Regions from separate parts of the Ruminococcus sp. AF37-20 genome, predicted to be linked through region 1. Evidence: predicted binding sites of a transcription regulator. Region 1 holds the regulator's gene; the other holds the start of a gene.
What was found. The regulator NrdR, encoded in region 1, represses ribonucleotide reductase genes. The targets are predictions, from matches to a motif close to CACNANATNTNGTG.

Region 1 (8,154 bases):
ATGCAGATATGCTGGTGGACTTTATCGAGCAGTTCAAGCATCGTGAACCTGAAACGGAAAGACTTCTTCATGCAACTGACATAAACTTTTATGACAGCAAACGTCGAAGCGAGGTAGAGAATGCAATAGACAAGGCTCTGGATAATCGTGGCTTTGAGGTATACTATCAGCCGATATATTCAAGTTCAAGAAACAAGATAGTTTCCTGTGAAGCCCTTGTTAGGCTTAAGGATGAAAAGCTTGGATTTATCCCTCCACAGGAATTTATTCCTATAGCTGAGGAAAACGGCAAGATACTCAAAATAGGCAAATATGTTTTCGAGGAAGCCTGCCGTTTTATAAAGAAAGGCGTGGGAACTTCACTTGGTATCGAATATGTGCAGGTAAACCTGTCGGTAGTCCAGTGTATGCAATCTGACCTTGTAGAGCAGCTTCTCAGCATTATGGACAGATACAAGGTAGACCCATCGTCTATTTGTCTTGAAGTAACGGAAACTGCGGCGGTGTATACTCCGCACATTATGGAGAAAAACATCAAGACCCTTTCCGATTATGGTGTGAAGTTTGCACTTGACGATTATGGTACGGGATATTCAAATATGACATATCTTCTCAGCCTGCCTTTCAGGTTTATCAAGCTTGAAAAGGAAATAGTCTGGGAATGTTTCAAGAGCGAAAAGGCGCATATCGCCATTGAGAGTACAGTGGCGATGATAAAGAAGCTCAATATGCAGATAGTCGCCGAGGGTATCGAGGACAAGCATCAGCTCGACACGCTTCTTGGCATGGGCTGTGATTTCATTCAGGGATACTACTTCTCAAAGCCTGTTCCTGAAAAAGATTTTATTGAGGTGCTTAAAAAGAATAATACTCAGGCTGTGACGGTTTAAGCAGTCTGATGAAAAAAGCCCTGACTTCGGACGGGGCTTTTTTTCACATGGTTTTCACTTTGCATTAAGGTCTGTTTAAGTGAGGAACGCTATAATATAGTCATAACAAAACCGAGACGGGAGGCGTTCTTGTGAACGTAAGTAATATGGCTATTCTTATTATTGCGGCTGTGCTGCTTTCTTTGCCGCTTGTTTTATCTGCTGCATTTTGTGTTGAAGAACGCTGGGGTTTTCTTTCACGAAAACATGATAAGTGGATAGACGAACATTACAGATAATAGGCAGACAGATAAGTATGAGTTGTCCGCCATACAAATACAAGCGTATTTCACAAACATACACCAAAAAAACTATAAAAATTAGTCCATTTATACATTGACTTAATCACGCAAATTCGGTATACTATTTATTGTAACGTCAGCGTGGGAAAAGTACGCAGACAGGAATAATTCTATAGTTTATAAGGGGTTTGTGAAATGACAAAGGTTGTAAAATTCGGTGGAAGCTCTCTTGCAAGTGCTGAGCAGTTCAAAAAGGTAAAGGAGATAATCACAGCGGAAAGCTCAAGAAGATTTGTTGTGCCGTCTGCTCCTGGTAAAAGATTTTCAAACGATACAAAGGTAACTGATATGCTTTACGGCTGCTATGATCTTGCTGCAAAGGGCAAGGATTTCAGCAGCGAGTTCGACGCTATCAAGGAAAGATATTACGGCATAATCAATGATCTGGGTCTTGACCTTTCTCTTGAAAAGGAGTTTGAAACTATCAAGGCTTGCTTTATCGGAAAGGCAGGACGTGACTATGCGGCTTCCCGTGGCGAGTATCTTAACGGTATCGTTCTTGCTAAATATCTTGGATATAACTTTATTGACGCTGCCGATGTTATCTATTTTAACGATCAGGGTCAGTTTGATTCTGCAAGAACCAACGAGGTGCTTCCTCAAAGACTTGCTACACTTGACAATGCGGTGATCCCCGGTTTTTACGGCTCAATGCCAAACGATACTATCAAGACATTTTCAAGAGGCGGTTCTGACGTAACAGGTTCTATCGTTGCCGCAGCAGTAAACGCTGATCTTTATGAGAACTGGACAGACGTATCAGGCTTCCTGGTATGCGACCCTAGAATTATCGACAACCCACAGCCTATAACTACCATAACATATAAGGAACTGAGAGAGCTTTCTTACATGGGTGCAGGCGTACTTCATGAGGACGCTATTTTCCCTGTAAGAAAAGCAGGTATCCCAATAAACATCAAGAACACAAACAAGCCTGAGGATATGGGTACAATGATCGTTGAGTCCACATCTCAGAAGCCTGCATTCACGATCACAGGTATAGCAGGAAAGAAGGGCTTTACTGTAGTTAATATCGAAAAGGATATGATGAACGCAGAGCTTGGTTTCGGCAGAAGAGTGCTTGAAGTATTCGAGAAGAACGGAATCTGCTTTGAGCATATGCCATCGGGTATCGACACAATGTCTGTCGTTGTTCATCAGGCAGAGTTTGCTCCAAAGGAGCAGGAGATAATGTCAGGTCTGCACAGAAACTGTCACCCTGATACAATTGATATTGAAACAGACCTTGCGCTTATTGCAGTTGTGGGACGTGCAATGAAGTCAAACAGAGGTACAGCAGGCAGAATATTCTCAGCCCTTGCACACGCTCATGTAAACGTAAAGATGATAGATCAGGGCTCTAGCGAGCTTAACATCATCATCGGTGTAAACGAGGCTGATTTTGAATCTGCAATGAAGGCTATCTATACAATTTTTGTTGATACACAGCTTTAATACAATATGAAAAATATGGCGGACGGCTTTGGCTGTCCGCTTTTTTTGTGCAAAAAAGCGTCCCGAAAATTATCGGAACGCTCTTATTTATTTCTTCTTGTCAGAAAGCTCAGTGATTATCTGAATGAACGAATCAACGTCAGAGAAGTCCTTGTAAACGGAAGCAAAACGCACATATGCAACGTGGTCAAGCTTTTTAAGACCCATAAGCACCATATCGCCTATTTCGCTGGTGGTGGTCTCAGTCTGCATTTTGTTTGCAAAGGTGTTCTCTATATCGTCAACAAGGTTTTTCATATCATCAACACTGACTGGACGCTTTTTGATAGCGTTCTGAATGCCTTTTATAAGCTTCTGTCTGTCAAAAGGCTCAAACGAGCCGTCACGCTTGTATACCATAAGCTGTGGCTTTTCCACCACCTCATAAGTAGTGAAACGCTTTCCGCATTTCGGACACTCACGGCGGCGACGCTTTTTTCCCTCGCTTGGACGTGAATCTATTACTCTTGTATCTTCATAGTTGCAAAAAGGACATCTCATTATAAACACTCCTTAGTTAAGAGAAAATTTTGTGCGTGATATTGCATATATTGTGCTTTTATTGATTAATTATACCATAGATTGTGGATGATTGCAAGAGGGTATATAAAAAAGTTGCGGTAAAGGGACTCAGCAATTTTGCGGCAGACAAACCATAGCATAATTGTAGGGGATGGCGCCCTCGACGTCCCGTTTCTGGAAGTGTCAAAGTTTTGGCTTTTTCACAGATTTGTGTAGACATGCCGTGCGGAAAACGTTGTGCGGATAACGTATAGTTCGTCGGGCAAACAACCACGGGACGTCGAAACGACGTCCCCTACATGGGTAGTGCAATATTTATGCACGGATATGGCAGACTTAAAGAAAGTTTTAGTGTACAAAAAAACAGACAGCAGAAGCCGTCTGTTTGTGTTTGATATATTACTTGTTAAGATATTCGAGATTTTTTTTGATAAGCTCGCATCTCTGCTTTACGCAGTCAACAGAACGCAGTGGGTCTGACGGTGTGTTGAATGTGTAATCCATAAGCTTGTCGATCGTTGTTGCCGCAACGTGAAGTCTTGTGTCTGATGAAGCGTAGTAAATATACACGTCACCGTTTTCACGAACGATCGCGCCGTTTGTGAACGCAACGTTTGATACGTCACCCACTCTTTCACTGCCGTGTGGTGCAATGAAAAGTCCTGACGGCGAAGCGATTAGCTTAGAAGGGTCTTTAAGGTCAGTTGCGAATACATAAATTACATATCTAAGACCGGCGGCTGTGTTTCTTACGCCATGTGCAATGTGTATCCAACCCTTTGGTGTCTTGATAGGCACTGCGCCTGCACCGTTCTTTACCTCTGTGATTGTGTGATACTGCCTTGGTGAGATAACAACTTCGTCTGTGCAGATAACAGGGTTTGTGATGTCTTCGCAAAGACCGAAGCATACTCCTCCGCCTGAGCCGGTTTCGATAAAATCGTCCTGTGGACGTGTGTAGAATGCGTACTTTCCGTCAACGAACTCAGGGTGAAGTACAACGTTTCTCTGCTGTGGTGACTTGGACTTGAGATTAGGAAGTCTTTCCCATGTCTTAAGATCCTTTGTCCTTACGATTCCAGCCTGAGCTGTAGCGGCAGAAAGATCGTTTGAAGTCTTGTCCTTGCTCTCTGAGCAGAATACACCGTATATCCAGCCGTCCTCATGCTGAGTAAGTCTCATATCGTATACGTTTGTTTCCTCCGGTTCAGTGTCAGGAAGCTGAACAGGGAAGTCCCAGAAACGGAAGCCGTCAACAGGGCTGTCGCTCTCTGCTACTGCAAAAAATGACTTTCTGTCATTGCCCTCAACTCTTGCAACAAGATAATACTTGCCGTTGAGATAAATAGCGCCAGAGTTCAGTACTGCGTTTATGCCCAATCTCTCCATGAAGTATGGATTTGTCTCAGGGTTCATGTCATATTTCCAGATAATAGGTGCGTGTGCGGCTGTCAGAACAGGGTAAACGTATCTGTCATAAATTCCGTTGTAGCTGTCTGACACAATGTTTTTTCTGTTGATGAGAGCCTCATATTTGGCTGTCACCATTGTTTTGTTTCTTTCAAAATCTGTCATATCAAGCAATTTCCTTTCGGTAAAAAATCTTCTTAAACAAGTATACTATAATAATTCGCCAATTACAAGTACCACTGAAAACATCAAACGATTACATGAAAAAAGTTTTACGAACTGCATAAATGCTGTACATATTTTGCTGTTTTGGTTAATGTTTTCTACAAAAAGCTCTTGTATCTGTTTTATATTCATTCAAAACGGGCATATTGAATATTTGAACTTTATGCGCATATTTTAAACGATACTGATTGTAATATTGCGCTTTAACAATACATATGGATTTTATTGTGCAAAGTGTACAATGAAATTGCTGATAATTGTGCTATAATGGTGATTGACAATAGCTTTATATGTGTTGTATAATTATAGCAAGATTTAATATATGAACTCATTAACTACATATGGGTAGCTATAATGCTAAAATATTGAATTATGGAGGAATATTTTATGAATTACAAAAAGTACATAGCGGCTGTAATGGCTTTGTCAATGGCAACAGGAGTAGCGGGTTGCGGAAGCTCATCAAACTCTTCAAGCAAGGCGGAGGACGATTTTTCTGCAACAGAGAACGTTGCGGTAGCTGACACGGAATCTATCGAGGCTATCCCTGAGGGTGCTGAAAAAGAGATACTTTATCTCGGTGAGGGCGACCTTAACCCTACTAAGGGCAACCCTGAGAAGAGTACAGAGCTTCAGCTTTTTGAGAGCAAGGGCGGAAAGATAAGATTCCAGCAGACTTCAAATGAGGACAGGTTTGATAATCTTGCCGCTGCTATCACAGCTAACAAGGATATTCCTGATATATTCAAGTATGAGTGGCTTGCATTCCCTTCACAGGTAGTAAAGGATATGTATCAGCCTATCGACAGCATAGTTGATTTCAGCCAGCCTTTGTGGTCTGCAACAAAGGATACAGCAGATCAGTTCATGCTCAATGGAAAGCATTATGTTGCACCTCTTGGCTATTCTGCTTCTGCTATGCTCTGCTATGATAAGGATATCATTGACGCAGAGGGTCTTGACGATCCATATGAGCTTTATGTAAACAATGAGTGGACTTGGAAAAATTGGGAGGATATCATGTCCTCATATGTTGGCAACGCACCGGCTGATACTGAGCGTTACGGTGTAAACGGCTTCTTTAGAGCGCACGTTGTTCAGCAGACAGGCAAGCGTCTTGTAAACTATGATCCTGCAACAAACGAGTTTTCAAGCAATCTTAACGACCCTGATATCGAAAAGGCTCAGAACTTCCTTTATAATATGATGAAGGATGGACTTATCCTCAACGGCTGGGTAGGCTCTGCAAGAGATTGCTTCAATCAGAACTGCTTGTTCTATGCAATGGGCGAGTGGGCTTACACAGGCAACCAGACTCCAAAGGAGGGCGAGAACTGGGGCGTTGTTCCTATCCCTCAGTATGACGATAATCAGCAGAAGATAACAACTTCTGATATGACAGCTTTCATGTGGGTAAAAGGCTCAACAAGAAGCGAAGCTGTTAAGTGCTGGTTCGAGTGCGTAAGAGCTTCAAAGACAGATCCTAAGTATGAGCAGACAAACAAGGACAAGTTCATGGAGAACAACCCTAATTGGACAGACGAGATGTATGATGTGAAAATGGACGTTGTTTCTGACGATTACCTTATGCTCTTCGACTATGCTTACGGTATATCTTCCGCTCTCGGTGACAGAAAGCAGTTTGACGGAAACCAGTGCCTTGTTGACGCACTCTACAGTGATGCTTCAAATGTTAATGAAGAGGGTGTACAGTCCACATGGACGCAGGTTCGTGAGAAGTATTCTGCAACTGTAGATTCCGAGATCAAGGAACTCAACCAGAAGATCGCAAGCCTTAAATCATAATAAATAACTCCTGATAAAAAAATAACGCAGGCTGTAAAAAGTCTGCGTTATTTTTATGCGTATTTTATAATATCCCAAGACCTAAAGCTGTGCGGACTGTGATGAAGATAAGCCCGGCAAAGGCGAGTATGGTAACAGGAGCGGTGAGATAGATGACTATCTTTTTGCCTTGTGAAACGTCAGGGCAGAAGTTTATGAGCCTGAAGCTGTCACGATGATATCTAAGCTCTTTTACGAAAAGCACAAGTCCTACTATCATAAGACCGAAAGAGAGAAGAGCGACAGCAATTATTATCATTGGTGCTGTGCCTGTGATCTGACCTTTTTCAAGATCTGCGGCAAACTTGTCAAAGTCTATGGAACCAAGTGCGACGCTCTGAATTGCTCCGATAGTGTTCATGGTGAAGTGAAGTATCAGAGACGGGAAGATAGACCCTGTTTTTGCAACCATAAAGCAGGCACACATTCCCATAACAGCCGCATAGAGTATCTGCTGATAGCTTCCATGCCAAAGTCCGAATGTCAACCCCACCATTATAATGCATGTGAGCTGTCCGCATTTTTCAGCATTTCTGAAAAGCGTACCTCTAAACATAAGCTCCTCAAAAAACGGTGCGAGCACTGACATTGCCAGCACGCTCGTTACGCCGCCCAGAGCAGTGCCGCTTGAGGTGAAGTCAACGCCTTTAAGGCTCGTTCCCGAAGCTTTCTGAACATATGAGAAAATAAATGTGTTGATATAATTTGCGGCGTAGATAAGCCCGAATGATATGACGATCCATTTTGCGACCCATTTTGCAGGCATTGAGGGCTTTCTGAAACAGGCTGTTATTTTAAGCCCCTCTTTTTTGCCACTCACAAGTCTGAATACAACAAGAACTATTGGCACAACCACGAGATACTGTATGCAGTAGCTCACAAGCTGAGCGATATCATCATAGTAGGCGGACTTTCCTGCGATATGGTACACCACTAAGTCGCCAAGTCTTATAAGTGCGATATCAAGCATATAGAAAATTATCACCATAAGTGAATTTACGTTTGAGGTTTTTCGTATAAGTTTTATTGTATCGTTATTCATTTTATGATCTCCATATTTGCGTTATGTGTTTTACAAGAAAATTATATCACAGGTGGAGTTTTGTGTCAATCGAAACGTTGTACTACTAGTGAGGAATGAGGAGTGAGGAGTGAGGAATTATGGTATCGCCTGCGGCGATGTATTTTTTGTATGAAAAAAGACCGCTTTTTGATGAGCGGTCTTTTGGTTGAAAGTTTTTAAAAGGTGGACGAACACTGTTCGCCCCTACAAATCAACAGTTGTATGTACTGCGATATTAGAGCTTTACTATCTCGCCGTACTGCTCTCTGCCTGCGCCTACAGCGTTTGACTCGTCTGTATCAATGTGCATAGCAAGAGCGAACTTATCGCTTACTCTGATAACAGTGTCGCAGAGGATAGCTGT
Region 2 (8,154 bases), on a different contig from region 1:
TTTGCGTATTCCCGATGATTATTTAAAAGAATTTTATATAAATCCTAATACCGAAACAAATGTAGTGTGAACTAATGCGAATGCTACGGAACATATGGGGGAGTATGTTGGTCGATTTTAAAGTGTTGAAGGGAAAGATAGTTTTTGAATGATATAATCAGTACATTTAATGACTTGTATTATAAAATTCAAATATCTCATAATATTTGTTTGGCTGATGTAAGAAATATATGTTTGAAATCTTATAATAATTCTGTTGTCTGCGATGTTGATGGTGGCGCCCCGGAAATATATTACGAAATATTAGAGAGGAATTGTGGGCATTTTGCTGTTTTGAAAATAGAGCGAAACAGTCACGAGATTATATATGAAAGTGTTAATGCTGATTTTGCAGCAATTGCTCTTTTCCTGTTTCTTTCACGTCATCAAATAAAAAAAACTGATAATGATATTGAGATAGAAGAATTTATAAAAAAAGAAATTGCACACGGGAATATAGATTTGGCTAGACAGGTGATTGCAGAAAATTTTGGAGAAAAAACAATTTCGTTTGAAAAAAACGTATTCGATAAAATTTCTGTTATTACTTTGTCTACAAATAAAATTGACATTTTTTATCATGGCAATACAATTTTATTTTGTTCAGAATTTAATAAACCAGATCTTGAACGTGGATATTTAATTGCATTTAATAAATGCCGTATGATTAATATTTATCATAAAATAATGGTGAATATTACAAATATCATCCCCGATGTTAATGAAAACGAAAATAGAAAACTTAAATATCTATTTTTAGTTGGGACTATGGAAAAATAAGTATATCAAGTATAATAACGCATACAATTTTTCTTGCTGACGGAGCATTTTTAGAGCCGATAGCTAACGTATTCATGCGAATGTATCATAGTTATTTTATTTCTTGATTTTTTTAGCTTAATGATATTGGGAGGGCATTGAGTTTATCTCAGTGTCCTGCTCGCTTTTCAATGCAAAAAAATATCCCCTCCAAAGCATTTGCCTTGAAGGGGATTAACTATATGCGTTTTACTGTGGCTTCTTAACGTCTGTCATGACTTCTTTAAGTCCTGTTGCAAGACCTGCAATGCCCTGTATCTCACTTGGTATAATGATCTTTGTAGCCTTGCCGTCTGCTGCCTTAGCAAATGCTTCAAGGCTCTTGAGCTGGATTACCTGCTCGTTAGGGTTAGCAGCATTCAGCTTGACGATACTCTCGGCAATCGCCTTCTGTACCATGTCGATAGCCTGCGCTTCACCTTCTGCCTCAAGTATCTTCTGCTCCTTTACAGCGTCTGCACGAAGTATCATAGACTGCTTCTCAGCTTCGGCTGCAAGTATCTGTGACTCCTTGTCTGCCTGTGCTCTGAGTATCTTAGATTCTTTCTCACCCTCTGCAACAAGCACCTGAGATTTCTTCTCAGCCTCTGCCTGAATGACCTTTTCACGTCTTTCACGGTCAGCTTTCATCTGCTTTTCCATTGCGTCCTGAATTTCTCTTGGCGGAAGAATATTCTTAAGCTCAACTCTCTGCACCTTGATGCCCCACCTATCTGTGGCTTCATCAAGAATTGCTGTGATCCTTGTGTTGATAATGTCACGGGAAGTGAGCGTAGCCTCAAGATCAAGGTCACCAACAATGTTTCTGAGTGTTGTTGCCGTCAGATTTTCAATAGCTGAGATAGGTCTCTCAACACCGTATGTGAACTGCATTGCGTTTGTTATCTGGAAGAACACAACAGTGTCTATCTGCATTGTTACGTTATCCTTTGTGATAACTGACTGTGGCTTGAAGTCAACTACCTGCTCTTTGATAGATACTCTTTTTGCAACTCGGTCGATAAAAGGTACTTTTACGTGAAGTCCCGTTCCCCATGCCGCATGAAAAGCTCCAAGTCTTTCAACTACAAATACATATGCCTGCGGTACTATCTTGATGTTGCTGATAACAATGATTATAAGCAATACGATGATAGCAAGTACGATATAAATTCCAGGTTCCATTATATGCCTCCTAAAAAAATAAGTTTATGTAAGCTGTTACTTTTCTTCTGAAACTATCAGCTTTGCACCGTCAATACGCACGACCTTCACTGGTGTGCCTTCTGAGATCTTTGAGCCGTCCTCAGTTCTTGCTGCCCAATCTGTGCCCTCAAGAGTGACCCTGCCTTTGTTCACAGAGTTATCTATAGGCTCAATAACTATTGCAGTTTTTCCCACATCAAGCTCGTAATTTGTTGCAACCGTCTTGTTCTGGAGCTTCTTGACCACAGGTCTTGTAAGCAAAAGAAGTATGATCGAGCTTACGACGAATACGATGCACTGTGTAAGGAAAGAAAGCTTAGCTATGGCACAAAACATCGCAATAAGTGCTGCTATAGCAAGCCATATAGACACAAGTGCCGTTCCTGTTGCGACCTCGCATACAACAAAGAACACGAAAGCTAAAGCCCAGAAAACTATTTTGAGTGTAGCCATTGTCATATGATACCCCCTGTTCCTCTCATTTATTTAAGATTTATTATAACATATTATTTTAAAATTTACAATAGCTAAGACACAATATTTTTGCTTTTTTACCTTTAATCTTTAATGATTTTACATTGACCGTACCATATTTTATTAGCTGTACCCTAATATATATATGTTGATGCTAATACATAAAGAAAAAAAGTATTTCTAAAAGATAGTTATATAAAAAAATTTACAGTAAAAGCGGTAACCCGCTGGAGGTAACCGCTTTTACTATTTGTGTAATTATACGTTGTCGCTGAAATAAACGTCATACCAAACAAGGAATGAGAACACTGTCCAGATCTTTCTTGAATAGTCATATTTGCCTGCACGGTGATCGTCAAGAAGCTGTACAAGCTTATCTGTGTGGAAGAACTGTGCTGACTGAGGAGAAGTAAACTTATCCTTTACTATATTATAATACTTATCTTCTTTGAGCCATACCCTGATAGGAACAGGGAAGCCGAGCTTCTTTTTCTTAGCTGTCTGTGGAGGGCAAGCCTGAAGTGCAGCAAGACGCATTGCATACTTCGTTTCAGTTTCAGTAACTCTGTCTTTTACAGGTATCTGCTCTGCAAGCTCCATTACCTTTCTGTCAAGGAACGGTACACGAAGCTCTAGGGAGTGAGCCATGCTCATTTTATCCGCCTTAAGAAGAATATCACCTGTCATCCAAAGGTGCAGGTCAATGTACTGCATCTGTGTTACCTGATCCTGATCTCTTACCTTATCGTAGAAAGGCTTTGTGATAGCCATAGCGTCAGGAGCGTTTGTCTTTATGCTCAGAATATCCTTGCGCTCTTTCTCAGAGAAGATGTATGCGTTACCAATAAATCTCTCGTCAAGGTCCTTAGAACCTCTTATAAGATAGTTTATGCCGTGCTTGTGAGGCAGTTTCTCAGCAACTGCACCAACAGCCTTTCTGATAGGTCTTGGTATCTTAAAGTAGCTTGCCATATCAGCAGGGTTGTGATAGATGTTGTATCCGCCGAATATTTCGTCTGCACCCTCGCCTGAAAGCACTGCCTTGACCTTTTCAGAAGCTATTTGACATACGAAGAACAGAGCCACAGCCGCAGGGTCTGCAAGAGGTTCGTCCATGTGATACTGTATTTTTGAAAGGCTGTTCCAGTATTCCTCAGGAGAAATGACCTTGGAGAAGTTCTCCTTATTGATATACTTTGAAAATTCCTTAGCATAGCCTATCTCGTTGTACTTTTCGTCCTCGCCAAAGCCTACAGTAAAGGTCTTGTCAACGTTGGCAACAGCGGCTACATAGCTTGAGTCAACACCGCTTGAAAGGAAAGAACCTACCTCAACGTCAGCGAATTTGTGTACCTCAACAGAGTTCTTGAAAGTGTCGGATATCCTATTCACCCAATCTTCAAGAGCAGGGCCATTGTCAGCGTGAAATTTAACTTCCCAATATCTTCTTACGTTCATCTCGCCGTTCTTGTATGTAAAGCAGTGAGCGGCAGGGAGTTTGTAAACATTTTTGAAGAAAGTTTCTGTTGTAGGAGAATATTGGAATGTGAGATAAGTTTCAAGAACGTCTGTGTTAAGTTCCTTCTTGAAATGAGGGTGGTCAAGAAAACTCTTTATCTCAGAACCCCACATAAGAGTTTCGCCCATTTTTGCGTAGTAAAGAGGCTTGATACCGAAGAAATCTCTTGCACCGAAAACCTCGTTTGTATTCTTATTGAAGATAACGAATGCAAACATACCTCTCAGCTTGTCGAGCATATCCTCGCCCCACTGCTCATAGCCATGGATAAGCACCTCAGAGTCGGTCTGTGTGTAGAACTTGTGACCAGACGCTACAAGCTCCTCACGGAGATCCTTGTAGTTGTATATCTCACCGTTGAATGTAAGTACCAACGACTTATCTTCATTGAAGATAGGCTGGCTACCTTGATCTGAAAGGTCGATGATCGAAAGTCGGCGGAAACCCATTGCGATCTGCTCGTCAACATATTTTCCGTCAGAGTCAGGACCTCTATGTTTTATTCTATCCATCATTTTTCCAAGAACTATGGAAGCGTCATTGATTTTATTTGTAAATCCAACAAAACCGCACATATAAAAGCCTCATTTCTGTTAAATCAAATTGCCTGTATCTTAGTTAATACGGCCGCCTGTCGCCTAGTGAACGTCAAGCAATATAATACTTATTATACACTATATGCGGCTTTTTTGCAAGGGGTAAAAACAAAAATTAAACAATAAAAGAAATTGTCTTTTGTGCATTTATCACATGGCAGTGTGTATGGTATAAAAATATCTGCGATTTTGTCATTTTGGCTTGAAAAAGGCAGAGGAATATAGTATAATGGTATTAAAATCATATTTTGGAGAAGATCTTATGAACGATAACAAAAAGAAGAAAAATGGCTATAGATTGGATATCGTGTTGATAGTGAGTTTTTTTGTAATGCTGATATCTTTCTGTGCCTATATGATGAATACGACACTCGAGGGCGTACTTGAAAATGAAACAGGTAGCTCTGTAGTCACACATGATTACACTTACGAGAGTGCTGAGAGTAGTTCAGCAGCATAGCGCAAAATTTAAAAATTCGACAAGTTAAAGTGCTTTACGTGCTTGCCGAATTCGCTTATTTACTACATTTCGGAGGCATGAAGCAGCACTTAAAAATGTATAAGACGACAAGTTAGCTCACTTTACAGCATCAATAACCAAACCATATTGTATTATGCACTGTAAAGTTTGGCTGCATTACAGCTAAAGGCATTTTGCTTGACACCTAAAATCAATATCTGACGAAAATGTGGCTTTGTGCATTTAATACAAATAACAAAGTCACATTTTGTTGTATAACGCCTTGACTTTGCGTCACTTATACTATATACTTGTATTAAGCACTGCTTTTTATACAATATGTTGTGATTTGCGGTGCGAGTTGTGAGAATATAAAAAATATAAGGATAAATTGGGAAAATCGGAGGCGGTATTGTGATAATCAAGATAAAAAAGCGTGACGGTCGTACTGTAACTTTCAATATTGAGAAAATAGCTGGCGCTATATACAAGGCGGCTCAGTCTGTGGGCAAGGATAACTATGAGGAAGCTTTGGAGCTTTCGGGTAAAGTTGTTGATAAGCTTATGGAAAAACACCTTGATATGCCTACTGTTGAAGAGATTCAGGATTGCGTTGAGCGTGTACTTATCGAGGAGGGCATGGCTGATACTGCAAAAAGTTATATACTCTACCGCTCAAACAGAACTCGTGCAAGAGAAATGAATACCCGTCTTATGAAAGTTTATGAGGATCTTACTTTCCAATCAGCGAAAGATAACGATTTGAAGCGTGAGAATGCTAATATAGACGGCGATACCGCAATGGGTACAATGCTTAAATACGGCTCTGTGGGTGCAAAGGAGTTCAATGAGATGTATGTTCTTGCTCCTGAGCATTCAAAGGCTCATCAAGAGGGCGATATCCACATTCATGACCTTGATTTTTATACACTGACCACCACTTGTACTCAGATAGACCTTACAAAGCTTTTTGATAAGGGATTTTCTACAGGTCATGGTTTTTTGCGTACACCAAATGATATACAAAGCTATGCGGCGCTTGCCTGCATTGCGATACAATCCAATCAGAACGACCAACACGGTGGTCAATCTCTTCCTAAATTCGATTATGATATGGCTGAGGGCGTAAGAAAGACATTCAGACACCGCTATCGTGACAATATCGGCAGGGGTCTTGCTCTCCTTGGTGAAGTTTCTGATGCTCAGAGTATTGCAAAGAAAATAACTGAAATGCTTGATGAGCAGGGTTTAAAGATCACTCTCGCCAATGATAACGGCTATCAAGAGGCTGAAGCACAGTTTCTTGTGAATTTTGTCGACGCACCTATAGTTAAGAAGATACAGAGTTTTGCATATAAAAACTCTTTGAAAGAAACTGACAGAGCCACATATCAGGCAATGGAAGCGCTTATCCATAATCTGAATACTATGAACTCCCGTGCAGGCGCTCAAACGCCTTTTAGCTCCATAAATTATGGTACCGATACTTCTATTGAGGGCAGACTTGTTATAAAGAATATTCTTCTTGCAGAGGAAGCAGGACTTGGCAATGGTGAAACGCCTATTTTCCCTATACATATTTTCAAAATAAAAGAGGGCGTGAACTTTGATCCTGATGACCCGAACTATGACCTTTTCAAGCTTGCCTGCCGTGTATCGGCAAAGCGTCTTTTCCCGAATTTTTCATTTATCGACGCTCCTTTCAATCTACAGTATTACAAAGAGGGCAATCCTGACACTGAGATAGCTTACATGGGTTGCCGCACAAGAGTTATCGGTAACGCATATGACCCTACTCGTGAGATAGTGACAGGAAGAGGAAATCTCTCTTTTACTACCATTAATCTTCCTAGACTTGGCATAAAAGCACAGCGTAATATCGGTGCTTTCTTTGACAGCCTTGATGAGCTTATGGATCTTTGTATCGACCAGCTTATGCACAGATTTAAGATACAGTGTTCAAAGCGTGTGAGAAATTATCCGTTTCTCATGGGTCAGGGCATATGGCTCGATTCAGAGAAGCTTACGGCTGACGATACGCTTGAAGAAGTGCTAAAGCATGGCACGCTTTCCGTGGGCTTTATCGGTCTTGCTGAGTGTCTTAAAGTGCTTACTGGCAAGCACCATGGTGAAAGTGAAGAAGCAAGAGAGCTTGGCTTGGAGATAATCTCACGTATGAGAGCAAGAATGGACGAGGAAACAAAGCGTACTGGCCTTAACTTCTCGTTGCTTGCAACGCCTGCTGAGGGACTTTCCGGCAGATTTGTTAAAATGGATAGAGAACGTTATGGCGAGATAGCAGGAGTTACGGACAGAGAATATTATACCAATTCTTTTCATGTGCCTGTTTACTATCCGATAACAGCGTTTGAGAAACTTAAAATAGAAGCTCCTTACCATGCTCTTACAAATGCAGGCCATATAAGCTATATCGAGCTTGACGGCGATCCGCTGAACAATCTTTCTGCATTCGAGAAAGTCGTAAGATATATGAAAGAAGTTGGCATAGGCTACGGCTCAATAAACCACCCTGTTGACCGTGATCCTGTTTGCGGATATACTGGAATAATAGGTGACAAATGCCCGAAGTGTGGACGTTCTGAGGCTGAACACAGCAAGGTGATACATGAGAGGATACCTCGTGCAAAAGCCTGCTGTGAGGGTGACAATTAGCCATGGAGCTTAGGATAGCAGGCACTGTCGGTGAATCTATCGTAGACGGACCGGGTTTTAGGTACACTATTTTTACGCAGGGCTGTCCACACGGCTGTGAGGGTTGTCACAATCCGCAGACACATGATTTTAACGGTGGCATTGTCGTTGACACAGACCAGCTTTACAATGAGATAATAAAAGACCCGCTTCTTGACGGCGTGACGTTCAGTGGCGGTGAGCCTTTCTGTCAATGCAAACCCTTAGCAGAACTTGCAGGACGGATAAAAGCGTTCCATGGCTTTCCGCTGAATGTTATTTCATTCACAGGCTATACTTATGAATATCTAATTGCAAACGCTAACGCTGAAAACGGCTATATGGAGCTTCTTAGTCAGCTTGATTATCTT

Region 2: the regulator NrdR is predicted to act here: its motif matches at 5,426-5,439, upstream of DW015_RS11830 (anaerobic ribonucleoside triphosphate reductase).

Annotation. Positions count from the first base shown of each region.
Region 1 covers NZ_QTVE01000005.1:130,479-138,632, reverse strand. The annotation lists gene DW015_RS05035 (bifunctional diguanylate cyclase/phosphodiesterase) at 1-890, shown strand, start outside; gene DW015_RS13395 (hypothetical protein) at 1,022-1,168, shown strand; gene DW015_RS05030 (aspartate kinase) at 1,367-2,686, shown strand; gene nrdR (transcriptional regulator NrdR) at 2,774-3,226, opposite strand; gene DW015_RS05020 (glycosidase) at 3,647-4,822, opposite strand; gene DW015_RS05015 (extracellular solute-binding protein) at 5,270-6,688, shown strand; gene DW015_RS05010 (CPBP family intramembrane glutamic endopeptidase) at 6,753-7,769, opposite strand; gene DW015_RS05005 (phosphate propanoyltransferase) at 8,026-8,154, opposite strand, start outside.
Region 2 covers NZ_QTVE01000026.1:3,243-11,396, forward strand. The annotation lists gene DW015_RS11800 (hypothetical protein) at 1-70, shown strand, start outside; gene DW015_RS11805 (hypothetical protein) at 145-819, shown strand; gene DW015_RS11810 (SPFH domain-containing protein) at 1,048-2,022, opposite strand; gene DW015_RS11815 (NfeD family protein) at 2,059-2,502, opposite strand; gene asnB (asparagine synthase (glutamine-hydrolyzing)) at 2,776-4,611, opposite strand; gene DW015_RS11825 (hypothetical protein) at 4,895-5,092, shown strand; gene DW015_RS11830 (anaerobic ribonucleoside triphosphate reductase) at 5,507-7,765, shown strand; gene nrdG (anaerobic ribonucleoside-triphosphate reductase activating protein) at 7,768-8,154, shown strand, end outside.